One region of the Flavobacterium sp. GCM10023249 genome, then DNA from elsewhere that is predicted to be linked to it. Evidence: riboswitches for the same ligand, from Rfam matches in the RefSeq annotation. Region 1 holds a riboswitch; the other holds the start of a gene.
What was found. Region 1 has a riboswitch for thiamine pyrophosphate ahead of ACFO7M_RS05490 (TonB-dependent receptor). Riboswitches for the same ligand answer to the same signal wherever they lie in the genome.

Region 1 (7,954 bases):
TAGAAAAGAGTTTTAGTAATTTCTTTCCAAGTTTTAATCTGGGTTATCATTGGAATTCATTTACTGATATTAATTTTTCGTATTCCAAAAAGGTAAGATTACCGGGATATCAAGAGTTGGATCCGAATTCTGGGGGAATTATCAATAATTTGGCAGGTGATGCGGGTAATCCTTTATTGCAACCTAGTTTTTATGATAACGCAGAATTGAAATTCAGCTTTTTTAAATATATGGATTTGAGTTTTTCCTATTCTAAGGCCAAAACGGATAACTTTTTAGTATTCAATAAAACTGACGAAACCTACCAACAAACCACTGAGCAATTTAATAATGTAAGAACATTCAATGCCGGATTAGGTATTCCCATTCCTTTGGGAATAATCACGAAAGGGATTGGTTACTTGAAAGAGATTAAAAGCATTAATGAAATTAACTATTTGTATCTATTCGGAGGAATAAATAACACCTCTTATGAAAAATCGGGTTACGATAATGATTTTAAAAGTATCCAATTTGTTGGTGCTTATGCTCAGTTTTTAGCACCCTACCAAATAAAGGCCAATCTCCAGCATTCGTATTCATCTCCAGGAAATTTTACTATTTACAATGTTGAGAAGGCGTATCATAAACTTGATCTGACGCTTACGCGTTCATTTTTTAAGAATAGTACTAAAGTCCAATTTTCCTATAATGATCTATTGGGTACAGGAATGAAACGCTATGCTTTGTTTGCCAACAATACTTTGAATGCAAACGTGATGCTTCGCAACGATTCTCAAAGAGTTAAGTTCTCTCTGACCTATAGTTTCGGAAGTTATAAGCCAGCCAGTGAAAAGAAAGAAGAAAATGAAGACCGAGAAAATAGAAAAAATTCATTGGATGTAAAATTATAAGGCTTCTTTATGTTGCAAACAAGAGAATAATTAATCGCCATGTTGACTCTATACAAAGCCACAATAACAGGAGAAGCCTTTTTAATCCAATGAATAAGTTACCAATGCCCCTAAGTGTCATAAAGTTTTGAAACGTTGGTTTCCTTACTTTGAGCTATAGTGGAATAAGAGCTGCAATTTGTGTTGCAGCTTTTTTTATTGACTACTTGTTCTAATTGTGAAGAAGAGGAGTGGTGTATTTTAAGTTTCTGATTTTTAATTATTTCCCTGTGGAAATTATGTAACACATACGCTCTATTTTATAACAGCACTGGGTATTGGTTGACTAATTTTACAACATGCAATCGAGTGGAAGACCTGTAAAGTAATCTATTTAGAAACAAGGAATACTGCCTAATGGTTCAAAACAAATTGGTTTTTTAGGATTGCACAAAAGATAGTATTAACTAAAATTCAATACCATGAAAACATCAATTTTAAAAACAGTAGTGCTTTTTATTTTTAGTGCTATTTCAGTTTCAGCGTATTCTTCGGAAGTGACTACAGATCCCGTGAATACGGCAAAGGTTGTAATGTCAGAGGATGTTAGAGGTGAACAGTTACTTAGTCGTTTGAAGGAAATAAAGGCAATTAAAAAATCAGAACTCTCCCGTGAAGAAAGAAAGGCGCTACGTAAAGAAGTAAAAGCTATTAAAAAAGAATTGGCAGCAGATCATAAAGGGATTTATCTTTCTTTCGGTGCGGCTATTATTGTTTTATTATTGCTGATTCTAATTTTATAATAACAAATCATACAAAATGATTGTTTACCATTTATAGTGATTGGGATTGCTGAGGTTATAATCAGAAATGCAATACCATCTTTCTTAAAGATAACTTAAGTGAGGGAAACAGTGAATTAATTGAATTGGTTGAAGCGTCTAATGCAGATCAATAATTCGAGTGCTAGGTTCTTTTATTTTTTTTAAGCAGAATGTCTGATTGTCAAAGTATTTAAATTATGAGAATGGTTTCTTACGAATGTTTCTTTTTTCCCTAAAAACCAAAAAATTAATTGTATTTTTACCTGAATTAATTTGTATAGTCATTTTTTTCGATTAATATTGCGGAAGAAATATTTATAAGCAATTAGTTAAAATTAATTGCTTTTGGAATACATTTTTTTATATTTTTACAAACATGAAGATTGCTCCAAAAATCACTAACCTAATGATACTTGCTTTGTCAGTGTCATTTTCTACTTATGCAGCGCCACCCGCAGGGGGGCCACCGCCGCCTACACCACCTCCACCAGTTGGATTGCCAATTAATGAAGGAGTGTTGTTTTTACTGGCTGCAGGATTGCTGTATGGAGTTTACTTTATACGTAAGAATAGTAAGGTAGATACAATACGATAATTATTTACATAGAGTTATAAAAAAGTCCCAAACTAATTGGGACTTTTTCTTTTATAAGTGTTTTGCAATAGCGTTAGCCAAATCCTGAAATTCTTCAGGGGTAAGTTTTACTTTGTTGTGGAATCGAGCATCATCCATCATGTTCAATGGAATTAAATGTACATGTGCATGAGGTACTTCCAGGCCAATGACAGTCATGCCAATTCTCTTGCAGGGTACTGTTTTTTCCAAAGCTATGGCTACCTTCTTGGAGAAAGCCATTAAGCCCAAGTAGGCTTCATCTTCCATGTCAAAAATCTTATCGATTTCCTGCTTAGGTATGCACAATACATGTCCTTTCACATTGGGGTTCACATCCAAGAAAGCCAAATAGTTTTGGTCTTCTGTTATTTTGTAACAAGGAATTTCCCCGTTTACTATTTTAGTGAATATTGAGGCCATAGTTTTTTGGATTAGTCTCTGGTGATTTCTAATACTTCAAATTTCAAGATGCCATTAGGTACTTGGATTTCTGCAATTTCCCCAACCGATTTTCCTAAAAGGCCTTTTCCAATTGGAGAGGTTACTGAAATTTTATTTTTTTTCAGGTCTGCTTCGCTTTCAGCAACCAATTGGTAAGACAAAGTCATGCCATTGGTTTGGTTTTTGATTTTTACGTGTGATAACACCAATGCTTTTGAAGTGTCTAATTGAGATTCGTCAATCAAACGGGCATTAGCATATAGTTCTTCCATTTTAGAGATTTTCATCTCTAATAATCCTTGTGCTTCTTTTGCAGCGTCGTATTCTGCGTTTTCTGATAAGTCTCCTTTGTCTCTAGCTTCAGCTATAGCCTGTGAAGCTTTTGGACGTTCAATATTTTTAAGTTGATCTAACTCGTCTTTTAGTTTTTTTAATCCTGCGGCTGTGTAATAAGATACTGTGCTCATAACGTCATTATTTATATAAATAGAAAAAATCCCATCGCGACGGGATTTCTTTATACAAAGATACTATTTTTTTTCAGTTTATAATTTATTTGTTTGTTTGTGCGTTATACAAATGTAAATAAATTAAATTTGTTCTGAACAAGTTTATACAATTAAATGAAGAAGATTTTAATCCTCCTGTGTCTTGTGTTTTTTTCGTGTAGTCCAGATGGAGCGAATAATGGAAATCCGCACTTGCCGAATGTTGGTTTTTCGAAAGAGATCAATACCAATTTTCCCGCTTACAACTCGTTAAAGTTTGTGAGTAATCCTATAATTATTACCGATGTAGGTGTTGGTGTGAAAGGGATTGTAGTGATGAAAGTGGGTGAGGGTGTTTATAACGCTTTTGAGGTGAGTTGTCCCAGCCACGAGCCAAGTAGCTGTTCTCAGATGGCTATTAACGGAATCAATGTGAAATGCTCATGTGAAAATTATGAGTACAGTTTGTATTCCGGAGCTGCTGTCAATGGCGGAACCTATCCACTAAAATACTATCGTACTGAGGTTATGGGTGACATCATTCGAGTGTACAATTAAAAAAGGAGCCAATTGGCTCCTTTTTAATTTTAGAATTTCAATGTTACTCCAGTAAGGAAGTTGGCACCTGCTTGTGGATAATAGTAGATGTAACCTCCACCATAGTCAAAAGCATTTGAAACATATTCTCTATCAAAAATGTTATTGCACAAAGCAGTAATACTAATTTCTTTAAATACATTTTTCACTGGGATATCCCAACTGAAGCTAAAGTCATTGATGAAGTAATCACTCAAATACGAACTTTTGTCATTGTTATTATTCAAGTATTGTTTGCCTACAAATTTCGATAATACTGCAATGTTGATGTTTTTTATTGGGCTAAAATTGATGCTATTCCCCACGATGAATTTTGGAGCATACGCAATGTTAGTATTTCCTAATGATTCTAATGTTCCTGAAGCATCGGTGTAGAAATCTTTATTCAAACTTTCGCTAATACTGATGTTAGGTGCGATAGTCCATTTTTGAGAAAGCACAATTCTTGCATCAGCTTCAATTCCTAAACGATAACTGTCACCACTATTCTCACGAATTGGAGATCCTACATCGTCTAGCTTTCCAGTGAGTACCAATTGGTCTTTGTAGGCCATGTAGTAACCATTTAAGTTTAGTTTTACTTTTTCGTTTTGATATCTCCATCCCAATTCAAAATCGTCTAATTTCTCTGGTTTTGGTGTTCCATTCTCGTAGTCGGTTCTGTTCGGTTCACGGTGTGCCTTAGCGTAGGAAAAATACAGGTTGTTGTTGGCATTGAATTCGTAGGTTAATCCTGCTTTAGGATTAAAGAAGTTGAAATTGTCAGTCACTTTAGAAGCTTGAACACCTGTTGCTTCATAGTTTACATTACGCACCTGAAGGTCGCCATATAAGCTTAATTTATCTAGAACTTTGTAGGTTGCTTTTAAAAAGGCATTGGCGTCGGTTTTGTTGCCGTAATCATCATAGTATTTATCACCTAATTCACTATTGGAGGCATAACGCGCCCAAATTACTTTTCCGAAGTGATCGCCTTCGTATTTGTTGACAGCACCTCCAAAAACCACATCTATTTTGTCATTTTTGTAGTTTAATGAGAAAGTGGTACCGTAAAAATTATTATCTAACCACTTCTGACGAATTAAATCAGTCGTGGTTTGTCCTGCAACCGATGTCATGCCATAATCACTAAAATCGGCATCTTCCTTGTAGTTTTCGTAATAGCCTTTTCCTTTGGTGTAGTGCAAAGCCATCGTAAGGTCAAGATTGTTGTTCAATTGTTGGTTCCAATGCAATTGCGCATGATCTTGTTGGTAGTTGTCGGTTTCGTTGTCATAAAAACGAGCATTGCCTGATTCATCAGTATAGTATCCCGCCCAATTGAAGGTTCGGTCTGCTTTCAATGTGGCAGCATCCAATCCGTTCCAAGCTTGGTAAGTATGTTCTTTTCCGCCAAAAATCAATGCTTTGATTTTGGTTTTTTTATTGCTGTAGTTTCCTTGTAAGAAATACGATTTCAAATCCGAAAAGGCTCTGTCGATGTATCCGTCTGATTTAATTTGAGATAAGCGTCCAGCCAATTCAAAATGTTCGTTCAATAATCCGGTACTGAATTTTACGGTATGTTTATGGGTATTGAAGCTTCCGTAAGAGTTGGCAATTTCTCCACCTGCTTTTGTAGAAGATTCTGTGGCTAAATTTAAGCTGGCTCCAAAAGCACCTGCTCCGTTGGTTGAGGTTCCTACACCACGTTGCAACTGAATGCTTTCTGTAGATGAAGCAAAATCGGGCATGTTTACCCAATACGTTCCGTGGCTTTCCGAATCATTGTAGGGAATACCATTGATGGTTACGTTAACGCGAGTTGCATCGCTACCACGAACTCTGATTCCGGTGTAGCCTACTCCGTTTCCGGCATCGGTTGTGGTAACTACAGAAGGTAGGTAATTCATTAATACCGGAATGTCTTGGCCCAGATTTCTTTTAGAGAAATCTTTCTTGGTGAAATTGGAAAAAGTTACCGGTGTTTTTTCGTCTGCTCTAGTGGCTTTTACGATTACTTCTTCTAAGGATTTTGTTTTGGTTGAATCTTTGGTTTCTTCTTGTGCAAAAGAAGGAGTTGATAGAACAAAAAAGGCAAAAATGAGGAAGCCTTTTCCGACTGATTGTGTGTCTCGTAAGCGGTACGAAATACTCTTGAATACATTTTTCATTCGTAAAATGGTTTACAAATAAAAGGGGTAATTATTCTGTTAAAATTAAATAATGATTTTCTCGCAGAAACGTTAATGGAAAGGCCGCTTTATCAGCCGGTTCTTTCGCTAAATATCCGCTGGACATTTCGTAACGCTCAGCCCTTCCCTAAACAGCATTACCTGTTCCAGGTTCATTGGGTATAATCTCAGCTCGTTATTTAGAGCACCCCTTTGAGACGGCACAAAAGTACTTCAATTTTAAAGAAATAAAAAACGAATTAATATTTTTCAACTTTGAAATTGGTTCCGTCAAAAACACCGTAGGTGAAATGCCCAATCCAGTCGCCTAAATTAATGTATTTGGAATTTTCATTCAGATCTATTTCCAAGGGAAGATGGCGGTGTCCGAAAACAAAATAATCATAGTGTTTTGAGGTAAGTTTTAGTTTGGCATATTGCACCAGCCATTCGTTTTCCTCACCCAGGAACTTCACGTCTTCAGCACCTGAAATCAATTTATTTTTAACCGAAAGGTATTGCGCCAGTTTTACGCCAATATCCGGATGTAACCATCGGAACAACCATTTTGAAAATGGATTGGTAAACACTTTTTTCATCCGTTTGTATCCTTTGTCGCCAGGACCTAAACCGTCTCCGTGTCCAATTAAAAAGGTTTTGTTGTTAAAGTTGAATTCTTTGGTAGTATGGTATACCGGAATGTTCAATTCCATTTGAAAGTAATCGTCCATCCACAAATCGTGATTGCCCACAAAGAAATAGATGGGAATACCGCTGTCGCGAATTTCGGCCAATTTGCCCAAAACACGTACAAAACCTTTAGGAACAACAGTTTTATATTCGAACCAAAAATCGAAGAGATCACCCAATAGGAATATAGCTTCTGCGTCGTGTTTGATTTCATCCAGCCAGGCTACAAATTTTTGTTCACGCGGAAAACTGGCTTCAGGTGTCGGTGCTCCCAAGTGCTGATCACTTGCAAAGTATATTTTTAAAGGTGGGGAAGAAGTCATTCGGTTTTATTTGTTTCAAAGATAAGAATTGTTCCATTAATTTATAGGGTATTCTCACAAAGGAAAAGTGTGATGTTTGGAGATGTTTTTCTAGTTGCTTTACGATTCAAAATAAGATGTGAATTTTTTATCATCACTATAATTGATTTGCTACATACATTAAAGCCTACTATATAAATTGAAAAGCGAGAACGGTTTAATCAAAAGGTAAAGGTTAATGAAATGATAGTTAAGAACGTTGCAATTTATCTTGTATTCTTTTTTTCGGTATCTTTATTCGCTTTAAAATATAAAACCCAATCTATGAAGAAAAACTATCTTGTTGTATTGTTGTTTGTTTTCGGGAGTATACTAACATCATTCGCTCAAATATGTCCTGCTCCTGGTGATTTCAGAATATTTACTACAACCGGAGGACAGATTGTTGCAGATTGGGAACCCAGTACGTTTGGTAGTGATTCATGGCTATTGCTGATAGTTCCTGCGGGTACAACGGCGCCTACAAATAATCCAACGCCTCCTGCCGGGACTATAACGGTTCCTGGCAATTCTTTTATACTCGATAGTGCTGTTCCCAGTACACAATATGATGTATATGTAAGAATGCTTTGCCCGGGAGGTTCCAGTGCCGAATGGGCAGGGCCTTTGACTTATGGTGCAAATTCTCCCTTGTATTGTTCCGCATTTATAACAAGAGATTTAGGCTGTGTTGACAGTGCATCAGTATTTGTGTCTGCTACAGGCGGATCAGGTAATTATGAGTATTCAATCGATGGGGTTACATTTCAATCGTCTAATACCTTTAATGTAGTACAGTCAGGGGTTTATACTTTTGCAGTAAAAGATGTGGTATCAGGAGCTATGACCCTTTCCAGTCCTCTTACAATTGCATCACCTTTCCCGCCGACTGTGACGGCAACTGTGATCAATAACAACATAGTAGCGACTCC
Region 2 (7,954 bases), 340 kb from region 1:
TGAACAACCTCATCAGGAACCTGTATCGTTTTGTCCAAACGATTCATGCGGGTTTCATTCAATTGACTGTAATGCAACAATTCTTCCGTTTGTTCATTACCCGACGATTTTCCTTCCGCCAGTAAGTTAGAAACTCTCTCACGATATTCGGGATACGAATAGCTATTCAAAAAACACTGCGCAATTTCCGTTTTCATTTCCATCATAATTTGATGTAAATTTACGATTAATTCAAAATTCAATTGGTAACCAAAGACACAAAATATGGAAAAAAAACGCTGCGGTTGGTGTGAAAAAGACGATTTATACCGCAACTATCATGATAATGAATGGGGTAAACCGGTGTATGATGATGCAACTATCTTCGAATTTCTGGTTCTGGAAACCTTCCAGGCTGGACTAAGCTGGTACACCATCTTGGCCAAACGCGAAAACTTCCGAAAAGCTTTTGACAATTTCGATTATAAAAAAGTAGCTGCTTATAACGAAACCAAAATGGAGGCTTTAAAAGAAGATGCTGGTATTATTCGAAATGGACTCAAAATCAAAGCTACGGTCAGCAATGCGCAGGCTTTCATAAAGGTACAGCAGGAATTTGGAACTTTCTCCAACTACATCTGGGGCTTCGTAGGTGGTAAACCGATAGACAACAAACCTAAATCCTCACAAGATGTGGTGGCAACGAACGAAATCTCTGACAAACTAAGTAAAGACTTGAAAAAACGCGGATTCAAATTTGTGGGTTCCACAGTAGTTTATGCACATATGCAAGCCACCGGAATGGTGAACGACCACGTGGAAGATTGCTGGTTACGAAACTAAAAAAGGAGGTCAAAATTATTGACCTCCTTTTTTATACTATTGTACCAATTACTCTTTTATCAATTGGATTGTTTTTACATTTCCAGTACTGGTAACCGCTCGTAAGATGTATATCCCTTTCGAGTAGCGACTCAAATCGATTAAATTCGTTCCAGAATTTAAATTAGAGCTATAAATCGATTGACCAAGTACATCAAATATTTCCACCTTTAATGCTTCGTTAAAATTCAATGTAAAACTATGCTTAGAAGGATTCGGATAAACCAATAACTCTTTGGAAGTAAAATTATCGGTATTTAATGCAGTACATTCATCAGAAGAAAAAGTACTACTTGCATTCGTATCAGTAAAAACCCAGCCGTCACATGGTCCAAAAGGAAGAGTAGCCGAGTTCGTCCCATAATTATCTGGATTAAAACTGGCAACATTTTCACAGGAAGTGAACAACCAAACACAACCTACTGGTTTTAAAACCCATGCACTATTATCCCATACTATTTCATAGGATTCCGGAAAAGTACAGCTAGTTTCTGCAGTAAAAAAACTACAGTCAAGGTCATTGTCTGTAGCATAACGAGGTTTACCGTTTACTTCTCCTGAATAATAATATTTACCCGCATAATTTCCTGTTACAGTAATCGGTGGATGTGCAGGAGTTGTACTACAACCTGAGCCAGTAACAAAAGAAAAATTTCCATATCCAAAACCGTGCTTATAGGTTGAGTTTACCGCTCTATTGAGAATTACACCATTGTTGGAACCGTCAAAATTCACATCCAATTCCAATCCTTGTTCAGTGTTACTTACACAACTAGAATAATTGTCAAAGATCTCTGTACTGGTTCGTAAATCGTTCCAGATTCGTAAATTATCGAATTTACAATTATTAGTACCACTAAATGAACCAAGATTTATTCTCGTATAATTAGAATTATTATCATAAAATTCAATAGGTTGTGTAAAAACAGCATCCAATACTTGAATTCCGTTGACATACATTTTTATACTTTTAGTAGCGGTATTGTTCACTACAAATGCAACGTGATACCATTGTCCAACAGCAAACGAAGGAGTGCCGGCAATGGTCTCGAAAGTAGTACCATTACCCAATTTTAAAACCGATACTCCTGAAGCATCAACATAAAATTCAATCGGTTTTGCAACTGAAGAAATACCTGGCGCGCATAGGAATCTACCGTTACCATCGCTCGCTGAATTCAAATAAAAGTCATACTCAAAGGTAAACGAAGTTATATTAAGTGGAAATTGCGGACATCCGTTACAACCGGAAATCGTAAATGCCGAATTGGTAGCTAAATTAATCGCATTATTTTGTGCATTAGAGCCCAAAAAAGTGAAGAAGAAAAGAATAAGGCTGAAAAAATAATGTTGCTTCATAGATTAAGATTTATATTCGGGTGTAAAAATAAGAAAATTGCAAGGAAAGAGATTACTTATTATAAATCAAATTGTTAACGATTAAAAAAGACGTAAGATTTCTCCTAAATACGACAAATCGGAATACGTTAAAACCCTTTCTTTCCTTCCTGAAAAAAAAACAATCCATTTTTAAAAAGTGGGAGATGTAGCACTGATCTAGCACTGATCTAGCACTGATATAGCACTCTTTTAGCACATTACCCTTCAACAAGAAGGTTAGATTATTCGGTTATTGGGTTAGTATAACTTTAAGATAACCTCAACAACCATAAACCATAAATAATAAACTCCTAAATTCTAAAAAGTCGAACCATCTTAAATAAAAAAAACATACATTTGTCTCGCTTTAGGGGTGTCTACTCTCGTTTTCGGGAATGTAGGCTGAGATTTTACCCTCTGAACCTGATCTGGTTAATACTAGCGTAGGGAAAAGTAAGATGACTTCATAATGTGCTTTTAGGTACCATTGTAGCCATTCCTAAAGTTTTGTTATCTACTTAAAACAACAGGAATGGAACTAAAAATCAACAATCAAACCAAAATTTTCGAAGCAACAACGCTTTCCGTTCAGGCTTTGCTCGATCTCGAGCTGCCCAACAAACAAAACGGCATCGCTTTTGCCATCAATAATTCGGTAATTCCCAAAACCGACTGGGCAACTACAGTCCTGTCTGAAACCGACGATATTCTAATCATCACAGCCACACAAGGCGGATAATAAGGCTGCACGGGCGGGCTGTAAGCTACAAGTCCGCAGTCAAAAGCCTCAAAACACAGCCTTGCAAGCTGCTTCCTCTGGTCGCCACTTTCAAAACCTGTTTCTTACGGCTTTTACCTTTACGTGCTATCCGCTTCCATCCCTGGCAGGAAATCAACGCTTTTAAGAACTCATAACATATCATTCATAACGCATAACAAACATGACCAACGAAGAAAAAATCTCCAGAAAACCCTTTCCCAACTCAACAAAAGTCTATATCGACGGTGAAATCCACCCGATAAAAGTCGCTATGCGCGAAATTCAGCTACACGATACGAAATTATCGAACGGTGGTATCGAAAAAAACCCGCCGGTTACCGTTTACGATACATCCGGCCCCTATACCGATCCCAATGCCGATATCGATGTGCGCAAAGGATTGCCCCGTATTCGCGAACAATGGATTTTAGACCGTAATGATGTGGAGGAATTATCCGAAATCTCTTCAGACTATGGCAAAATGCGTTTGAACGACGAAAGTCTGAATCATTTGCGTTTTGAATACCTACACAAACCGATGCGTGCTAAAAAGGGAGCCAATGTAACCCAACTATACTATGCCAAGAAGGGCATCATCACTCCGGAAATGGAATATATCGCCATTCGTGAAAACCAACGTATAGAACAACTGGAAACGGCACAAAAAGCAATGCAATGCCAACACGCCGGAAACAGTTTTGGTGCCAATACACCGAAAAGCAAAATCACACCCGAATTCGTCCGTAGTGAAGTAGCCGCCGGTCGGGCCATCATTCCCAACAATATCAACCACCCGGAAAGCGAACCCATGATTGTGGGAAGAAACTTTTTGGTGAAAATCAATGCCAACATCGGGAACAGTGCCGTAACCTCATCTATCGAAGAAGAAGTGGAAAAAGCAGTCTGGGCTTGCCGTTGGGGCGCCGATACCATCATGGATTTATCGACAGGTAAAAACATCCACGAAACCCGCGAATGGATTATACGTAATTCTCCGGTGCCTATCGGAACTGTGCCTATTTACCAAGCGTTGGAGAAAGTAAAAGGAGTGGCCGAAGATTTAACCTGGGAAATCTTCCGTGATACACTGATTGAACAAGCTGAACAAGGAGTTTCCTACTTTACCATTCATGCCGGAGTTTTATTGCGCTTCATCCACTTAACAGCTAACCGTGTTACCGGAATCGTTTCTCGTGGTGGTTCCATCATGGCCAAATGGTGTTTGTTCCATCACAAAGAAAACTTCTTGTACACGCATTTCGAAGAAATCTGTGAAATCATGAAGCAATACGATGTGGCTTTCTCATTGGGCGATGGATTACGCCCGGGATCTATAGCTGATGCCAATGATGCCGCTCAATTTGCCGAATTGGAAACCCTAGGAGAACTGACCAAAATAGCATGGAAGCACGATGTGCAAGTATTCATCGAAGGACCAGGTCACGTACCTATGCACATGATCAAAGAAAACATGGACAAACAATTGGAACATTGTGCCGAAGCACCGTTTTATACATTAGGTCCATTAACAACAGATATCGCTCCGGGTTATGATCATATTACCTCAGCCATCGGTGCAGCAATGATTGGTTGGTATGGTTGCGCCATGTTATGTTATGTAACACCAAAAGAACATTTGGGCTTACCCAATAAAAAAGACGTAAAAGACGGGGTGATTACCTATAAAATCGCAGCTCATGCAGCCGATTTAGCCAAAGGGCATCCCGGCGCACAATACCGCGACAATGCCTTAAGTAAAGCCCGATTCGAATTTAGATGGGAAGATCAGTTCAATTTGGCTTTGGATCCCGACACCGCAAGAGAATTTCATGATGAAACACTACCTGCCGATGGTGCTAAAGTAGCGCATTTCTGCTCGATGTGTGGACCGAAATTCTGTTCGATGAAAATCTCTCAGGAAATCCGCGATGTAGCCGCCGCTGAAGAAGGCATGAAAGCAAAGTCAGAAGAATTCATAGAAACCGGTAAAGAAATTTACATCTAAGATGATTGTAATCACTAATCCAACGGCTGTTGCCAACGAAATCAATCACATCCATTCACTTTTTGACAATGGATTGAGGTTGCTACATGTACGAAAACCTGAATATTCAGAAGCAGCAATGATCGCGTTGCTGACAGCCATTGGAAGAGATTGTTGCAATCAATTGGTGTTGCATAGTCATCATCATTTGGCTGAAGCCTTCGGAATTACCCGATTGCATAACCCGAAAACAGGGACAGATGCGTCTGCATTTAGTTTCTCGATTGCAACACATTCTATCGAAGAATTCAATGCCTTGCACAACGATTATGACTATGCTTTTCTAAGCCCTATCTATCCCAGTATTTCAAAGCCAAATTACCAATCACAAACCAATCTCTTGACTGATATCAAACACCGAACCAATTGGAATACCAAACTAATAGCTTTGGGCGGAATAGCGCTTGAAAACATATCCGAAACCCTACAATCCGGTTTCGATGAGGTAGCCCTTTTAGGATACATTTGGAACAGTAGTAACCCTTTAGAAAGTTTTAAAAAATGTCAGCAAATCGCCCATTCGTTCTAACAATTGCAGGTTTTGATCCCTCTGGGGGCGCTGGTATCTTAGCCGATATCAAAACATTCGAACAACACCAGGTCTACGGCTTAGGTATTATGAGCGGAAATACCCTTCAAACGGAAGAAGCATTCCACGCAATGCATTGGACCGATATCGATTTTGTGCTTCAATCCATTCAAACTCTTTTTAAAAAATACGAGATCAAAGTGGTCAAGATTGGCATCATGCCTTCTTTGGAGTACTTGCAATCTTGTATTGCTGAAATCCGAAAACAGTCAACCCAAGTCAAAATAATCTGGGATACGGTTTTGAAATCTACCACCAATTTCAACTTCATTACAGTTGAAAGTCAAGCAGTACTTCTCGGAATTTTAAAACAAATCGATCTAATTACACCCAATTATATCGAAATTCTAAAATTGACATCACAACAAAATACACCGGAAAATAATGCCCAAATGCTTTCAAACTACTGTGCTGTTTTACTCAAAGGAGGTCATAATTCAGCAGCCTTAGGAACCGATTATTTATACCGTCAAAACAACCGAATTACGTTATCTCCAAACCTTTCCACTGTTATAGAAAAACACGGATCAGGCTGTGTATTATCTTCAGCTATTGCTGCTAATATGGCCTTAGGCTTTTCATTAGAAACTTCCTGTCAAAAATCAAAACAATACATAGAAAACTATTTAAACACAAACAACACATTATTAGGATACCATCATGCTAAGTAAACTACAATACATTTCTCAAGGAGATTCCTTCGAAGAGCAAACCTACAACATCAGGCAAGCACTAGACCACGGTTGCGACTGGATACAATTACGATTTAAAAAGGCACAGAAAGAAGAATTATTGGAACTTGCCGATACGGTAAAACTACTTTGTGACACTTACTCCGCGACATTTATCATCAATGATCATGTTGATATTGCTCATGAAATCAATGCTGATGGAATCCATTTAGGGTTAACCGACATGAAAATAGAAACAGCCCGAGCAATTTTAGGAAAGGATAAAATAATCGGCGGAACCGCTAACACACTCGAAGAGGTCCTGCAAAGAGTAGAAGAAAAATGCGATTACATCGGTTTGGGGCCGTTCCAATTTACCACAACAAAAGAAAACCTTAGTCCGATTTTAGGGTTGGAAGGCTATAAAAAAGTGGCTTCAAAACTAGCGACGAAAAAAATCAAAACACCAATCTATGCCATCGGAGGAATCCAACTCGATGATGTGCATCCTATACTAAAAGCGGGTATTTACGGCGTTGCCGTCTCCGGTTTACTCACTCAAAATCCTCAACTCGTTCCTCAACTCAACTCAAAATTATATGACAACATTAAAAATCGCCGATAAAGAATTTAGCTCCCGCTTGTTTTTAGGAACAGGAAAATTTGGTTCCAACACACAAATGGAGGAAGCGATTTTAGCTTCTGAAAGTGAATTAGTCACTGTAGCATTGAAACGTATCGATTTAGAAACCGAAACCGATGCTATTTTGTCCCATATCAAGCATCCGCATATCAATTTATTACCCAATACTTCGGGAGCACGAAATGCCAAGGAAGCCATTTTTGCAGCGCAATTGGCTCGAGAAGCATTAGAAACCAATTGGTTGAAACTGGAAATCCATCCCGATCCAAAATACCTGCTTCCCGACCCGATAGAAACCCTTAAGGCAACAGAAGAATTAGCCAAACTAGGATTTATTATATTACCCTATATTCATGCCGATCCGGTATTGTGCAAACGATTGGAAGATGCCGGAACAGCTGCGGTTATGCCTTTGGGTTCCCCCATTGGAAGTAATAAAGGAATAAAAACCGAAGACTTTCTAGAAATCATCATTGAACAAAGTAAAGTGCCTGTAATCGTTGATGCGGGAATTGGTGCTCCATCACACGCCTCCCGTGCCATGGAAATGGGCGCTGATGCTGTTTTAGTAAACACCGCAATTGCTGTTGCTGGTAATCCGAAATTAATGGCAGAGGCATTTAAAGAAGCTGTAATTGCAGGTCGTAAAGCGTATCAAGCGCAATTGGCACAATCCATCAACCGAGCAGTTGCATCTAGTCCGTTAACTGCTTTTTTAAATGAATAATATGGCCCATTTTGCATCCATTTTTGAACAGTACGATTGGGATGAGGTACAAACTTTGATTTATCGAATGACTTCAAAAGAAGTTGAATCGGCATTGGCAAAAAACAAACGGAATCTCAATGATTTTATGGCATTGCTATCGCCTTCCGCACAACCCTATTTGGAACAAATGGCACAAATGAGTCATCGATTAACCCAAAAACGTTTCGGTAAAACCATTCAGATGTATGCGCCTATGTATTTGAGCAATGAATGTCAAAATATCTGTACCTATTGCGG

Region 2: it holds a riboswitch for thiamine pyrophosphate, as region 1 does, so the genes downstream of both, thiS (sulfur carrier protein ThiS) here and ACFO7M_RS05490 (TonB-dependent receptor) in region 1, are expected to answer to the same signal.

What each region holds. Positions count from the first base shown of each region.
Region 1 is NZ_JBHSHZ010000006.1:893,969-901,922, forward strand. It holds gene ACFO7M_RS05460 (TonB-dependent receptor domain-containing protein) at 1-893, shown strand, start outside; gene ACFO7M_RS05465 (hypothetical protein) at 1,355-1,675, shown strand; gene ACFO7M_RS05470 (PID-CTERM protein-sorting domain-containing protein) at 2,073-2,291, shown strand; gene ACFO7M_RS05475 (HIT family protein) at 2,343-2,732, opposite strand; gene greA (transcription elongation factor GreA) at 2,744-3,220, opposite strand; gene ACFO7M_RS05485 (Rieske (2Fe-2S) protein) at 3,377-3,799, shown strand; gene ACFO7M_RS05490 (TonB-dependent receptor) at 3,829-5,991, opposite strand; TPP riboswitch at 6,120-6,214, opposite strand; gene ACFO7M_RS05495 (UDP-2,3-diacylglucosamine diphosphatase) at 6,252-7,004, opposite strand; gene ACFO7M_RS05500 (DUF7619 domain-containing protein) at 7,308-7,954, shown strand, end outside.
Region 2 is NZ_JBHSHZ010000006.1:550,446-558,399, forward strand. It holds gene ACFO7M_RS04015 (thioredoxin family protein) at 1-197, opposite strand, end outside; gene ACFO7M_RS04020 (DNA-3-methyladenine glycosylase I) at 265-822, shown strand; gene ACFO7M_RS04025 (LamG-like jellyroll fold domain-containing protein) at 871-2,220, opposite strand; TPP riboswitch at 2,601-2,708, shown strand; gene thiS (sulfur carrier protein ThiS) at 2,774-2,980, shown strand; gene thiC (phosphomethylpyrimidine synthase ThiC) at 3,183-5,006, shown strand; gene ACFO7M_RS04040 (thiamine phosphate synthase) at 5,008-5,574, shown strand; gene ACFO7M_RS04045 (hydroxymethylpyrimidine/phosphomethylpyrimidine kinase) at 5,547-6,305, shown strand; gene ACFO7M_RS04050 (thiamine phosphate synthase) at 6,295-6,930, shown strand; gene ACFO7M_RS04055 (thiazole synthase) at 6,905-7,675, shown strand; gene thiH (2-iminoacetate synthase ThiH) at 7,677-7,954, shown strand, end outside.